Regions from separate parts of the Pseudoalteromonas sp. SG44-17 genome, predicted to be linked through region 2. Evidence: predicted binding sites of a transcription regulator. Region 2 holds the regulator's gene; the other holds the start of a gene.
The links. Region 2 encodes FliA, which starts transcription of late flagellar genes. Its sites were predicted from a motif close to CTAAAGNTNNNNNNNNNNNNGCCGATA; they were not measured.
Positions count from the first base shown of each region.

Region 1: a site for FliA is predicted at 1,389-1,415, ahead of H5182_RS02890 (DUF4402 domain-containing protein). Genes of this name have one in related genera too.

Region 1 covers NZ_JACJEV010000003.1:6,706-9,109, reverse strand. The annotation lists gene galU (UTP--glucose-1-phosphate uridylyltransferase GalU) at 1-596, shown strand, start outside; gene H5182_RS02895 (SPOR domain-containing protein) at 718-1,350, shown strand; gene H5182_RS02890 (DUF4402 domain-containing protein) at 1,470-2,075, shown strand; gene H5182_RS02885 (DUF4402 domain-containing protein) at 2,086-2,404, shown strand, end outside.
Region 2 covers NZ_JACJEV010000009.1:59,722-62,125, forward strand. The annotation lists gene flhF (flagellar biosynthesis protein FlhF) at 1-117, shown strand, start outside; gene H5182_RS08745 (MinD/ParA family protein) at 110-970, shown strand; gene H5182_RS08750 (RNA polymerase sigma factor FliA) at 997-1,707, shown strand; gene cheY (chemotaxis response regulator CheY) at 1,748-2,131, shown strand; gene H5182_RS08760 (protein phosphatase CheZ) at 2,149-2,404, shown strand, end outside.

The sequences.
Region 1 (2,404 bases), on a different contig from region 2:
CAATTATTCACGTTCGCCAAGGTGAAGCAAAAGGGTTAGGGCACGCAATAAACTGCGCTGCGCCGATTATTGGTAACGAACCGTTTGTGGTTATTTTACCAGACGTAATTATTGATGACGTTGAAAGCGATCTTCAAAAAGATAATTTAGCTGAAATGATTACTCGCTTTAATGCAAACGGCGAAAGCCAAATAATGGTTGAGCCTGTGCCTATGCAGGATGTTGATAAGTTTGGTGTGGTCGATTTAGGCGACGTAAAGCTTGAACAAGGGCAAAGCGCAGCGATCCTTAATATGGTTGAAAAACCTCCTGTGCATAGCGCACCATCAAATTTGGCTGTGGTAGGTCGTTATGTGCTAAGTAAAAATATTTGGCCATTACTTGCAAAAACTCCCGCAGGCGCCGGCGACGAAATTCAGTTAACAGACGCAATTGCTATGTTGATGGAAAAAGAATCTGTTGCTGCTTATGCGATAAAAGGGCGTAGTCATGATTGTGGTAGTAAGTTGGGCTATTTAAAAGCTACTATTGAATTTGCACTGCGTCGTGATGAATTTAAAGATGAACTAAGTGATTTTATTAAAACCTTAGTTTAAGCTCATTTATTGAGCCTAACTTATAAAAGTGCCTTAGTGGCACTTTTTTATTGCTTAAAAATCCTGAAACTGGCACTGACTTTGCTTATAATATGGCATTATTTATTTTTGATGCTAACAGATGATGTGTTTTAAAAAGCAAGCTTGGTATACCACAGTGTTGGTTACAGCAACTGTCTGGCTTAGTGGGTGCAGTAGTATTAATGCTAACCCGGTGGAACAGCAGCCTGCATTAATTTCTGATCAACAAGTCAAAGAGTATGTTCAGCAATGGCACTCGCAACAAGAGAGTATTACTCGTTTAGCTGCGATGGAGGAAGACTTGCAACTATTAATAATGGCACTTTCCTCTCAAACTGATATTGCAGAAAACCCAGCGGTGCTTCGCGAAGATAATGTTACGGTGGCTCATTATGCTGAAAAAATACAGACCCCTGATACTGCTAACTCCTCAAAAACTATCGAAAACCGCCCCCAGCCACGGTATAACAATTCACTGCCAGGCGCGCAACTTGGGCTGTATTTAAAACCGCAAAGAGTGAGAACGCAAATAACAAAGTTACAGCAGCAATATCCACAGGCATTTAGCCAATTAGATTTTGTAATGACTGAGCGTCAAAATAAAGGTGTTACCATGTATGGGTTACGAGTTGGGCCATTTCAAAATTATACTGAGGCCAATCTATTTTGTTCTTTAGCGCAAAGTTTAGGCCAAAAATGCCTGAGTGCTCCGTTTGTTGGTGAGCCACTTTAACTAAGCCAGTTATTTATCTGATTTTTATGTAATTAATCTTAAAGTAATTGTTCTAATTGCCGATAAATCTTATGATAGGGGCTCTTTATGGTAATGCCCCATTTTTATAAGGATTTAATATGAAACGATCTCTTCCAATACTTGCTGTGAGTATTCTAGCTATATCTTTTAGTGCGGTGTCTACTACTTCTACATTCCGTGCCGAAGTAACTGTGCAGAATGCAGTTAAATTAGACAAGGATGATGATTTAAGCTTTGGTACTATCCGTGCAGTTGCAGATTTATCTGGCACTCATGTTGCGAGTATAGTTGTTAATCCATTACCAGCTGCAAGTCCTGTCTCTACTAGTAGCTCTACAGGTACAGATGCTTCAATTTCGATCATTGATGATGGAGTTCCCGCTTCTTTTACTGTATCTGAAGCGGTTAAGAATGCACAATTAAAAATAATTAGCCCTACACAAACTACTTTAGAATATGAAGGAACTAAAGATGATGGGCGGCCAAACTTTACTATTGGGAACTGGACTTATGTAATTACTTCAGGCCCTAATGAAAACGAAACTTATACAGATGGAACACCTAATTTAATGGTTGATTCTACAGATGGAACAGTATCGTTCAATATAGGAGCGACACTTAGTACACCCGATTCAGCAGCGTTTTCTAAAGATTATGCTGATGGAGTCTATTCTGGTGATTTCCAAATCGAAGTCGCTTATTAAATCGCTTCTAGTGCGACTTTTACCTTATGCAGTGGCTGTAAGTATTTTAATTTACAGCCCTAACCATTTCGCAAATACCATAGAGCAACAGTCGCTTGATTTTGGCACGTTAGTCATACCAAGTAACAGTAATGTTAGTTCCGTGATAATCAAAGCGAACGGTGACATAAATACTATGGGTAAAATTTATGTACTAGAGAAAGGACGACCTGCTGAGCTATTACTAACCGATTTCCCTGCACATACAGAATTAACTATGCAATTAGTTAATTCTGTAACCTTACAGCACAACGCACAGGGTAGCAGCAGCGCCGATTTTGAAGTACGTC
Region 2 (2,404 bases):
GTCGCCAATGCAGAGAAATTAGTAAAAAAAGCAGAACAATTGTATTTAAAAAGAACAAAAGCACAACATTCACGACGCCAAGCAGTAGCGTCAAGCACAGTAGGGATGTATGATTAACACAGTATTAGATCAAGCAAGTGGCCTGCGTAAAATGAGTCAAAACAATAATAACGGCGTTAAAGTTATCGCTGTAACAGGTGGTAAAGGTGGCGTAGGGAAAACTAACGTCTCACTTAACACTGCGATTGCGTTGGGTCAGCTCGGAAACCGAGTGTTAGTTCTGGATGCCGATTTGGGTTTAGCAAATTGTGATGTGATGTTAGGGCTTCGGGTTGAACGTAATCTATCTCATGTACTATCAGGTGAATGTGAGCTCGATGAAATTTTAGTTGAAGGGCCTGCAGGAATTAAAATAGTACCAGCGACGTCAGGCTCACAAAGTATGGTGGAACTTTCACCATCAGAACATGCTGGATTAATTCGTGCTTTTAGTGAGTTGAATACCGAATTTGATATATTAATTGTTGATACTGCTGCTGGTATCTCTGACATGGTATTAAGTTTTTCGCGCGCAGCGCAAGATGTCATGGTAGTAGTATGTGATGAACCGACCTCAATAACCGACGCTTATGCATTAATCAAAGTGTTGAGTCGTGAGCATGGTGTGTATAAGTTTAAAATAGTTGCTAATATGGTGCGCAGTATGCGTGAAGGCCACGAACTATTTGCTAAGCTCTCAAAAGTAACGGATCGCTTTTTGGATGTCTCAATGGAATTGGTTGCAACAGTCCCTTATGATGAAAACATGCGTAAAGCAACTCGTCGTCAAAAAGTAATTGTTGATTTATTTCCAAATTCTCCAGCGGCAATTGCATTTAAAACATTAGCGACAAAAGCAGTTAAATGGCCTATACCTAATCAACCATCTGGCCATTTAGAATTTTTCATAGAAAAATTAGTAAACGGCTAACTATGACGGCATCGGTGAATAAAGCGATGGGATATCAATCGACACAAAATTTAAATGTGATTGTTGAGCGACATGCTTCTTTAGTTAAAAAAGTGGCTTGTCATTTGATCGCTCGTTTACCCGCGAGTGTGCAACTCGATGATTTGATTCAATCGGGGATGATAGGGTTAATTGAAGCATCAAAAAACTTTGATGCGACTAAAGGTGCAAGCTTTGAAACCTTTGCAGGCATTCGTATTCGTGGTGCGATGCTGGATGAAATGCGCCGAGGTGATTGGGCTCCTCGCTCAGTGCACCGTAATAGCCGCAGAGTTGCTGAAGCGATTAGTGAGCTAGAAAGCAGCCTGAATCGAGAACCTAAAGATAGTGAAGTTGCTGAAAAACTTGATATTACGCTAGATGAGTACCATCATATTCTTAGTGATGTAAATTCAAGTAAGGTTTTAGGTATAGAAGACTTGGGAATTGATGAAGATGTTATCACACCAGTGGGACATGATTTAGCACTAGACAAGCCCTTTAATAACGTTAAAAATGAACGTTTTAATCAATCATTATTAACAGCTATACAATCTTTACCTGAACGAGATGGGTTAGTATTGTCGCTTTATTATAATGATGAAATGAATTTAAAAGAGATTGGACATATACTCGATGTAAGCGAATCGCGTGTGAGTCAGATACATGGTCAGGCGATGATTAAGCTCAAAGCAAAAATCAATGACTGGATTAACTAGTAGTAAGTAAATATAGGTTCAGACCTCACCGGAGGATGTTTTGGATAAAAACATGAAAATTCTTGTTGTTGATGATTTTTCGACGATGAGACGTATTATCAAAAATCTGTTAAGAGATTTGGGTTTTACAAATGTACAAGAAGCTGATGATGGCTCAACAGCTTTACCGATGTTGCAGAATCAAGAATTTGATTTTGTAGTAACAGATTGGAACATGCCTGGCATGCAAGGAATTGACCTCTTGCGCGCTATCAGGGCCGATGACAGCCTGAAACACATCCCTGTTTTAATGGTAACAGCAGAAGCTAAAAAAGAACAAATTGTTGCTGCTGCACAAGCTGGTGTTAACGGCTATATCGTTAAACCATTTACAGCCGCAACACTGAAAACCAAATTGGAAAAAGTGTTTGAGCGTTTAGGTTAAATAAATAGGAGAGGCTTATGTCAGCACCAGCTGCGCCTCAGATCAGTTTAGAACAAGCCCGGCAGCTTGTGGTTTACCTTGAAAATGGTGAACAAGATAAAGCTGATCAGTTAATTATTGATGCGGCGTCAAAAGAGCAATCAGAATTATTTGCCGAAGTAGGCAAACTTACGCGTCAGCTTCATGATGCGTTGAAAAATTTTGAGCTTGATACACGTTTAGCTGATTTGACCAAAGACGCACTCCCCGATGCTAAGCAGCGTCTAAACTATG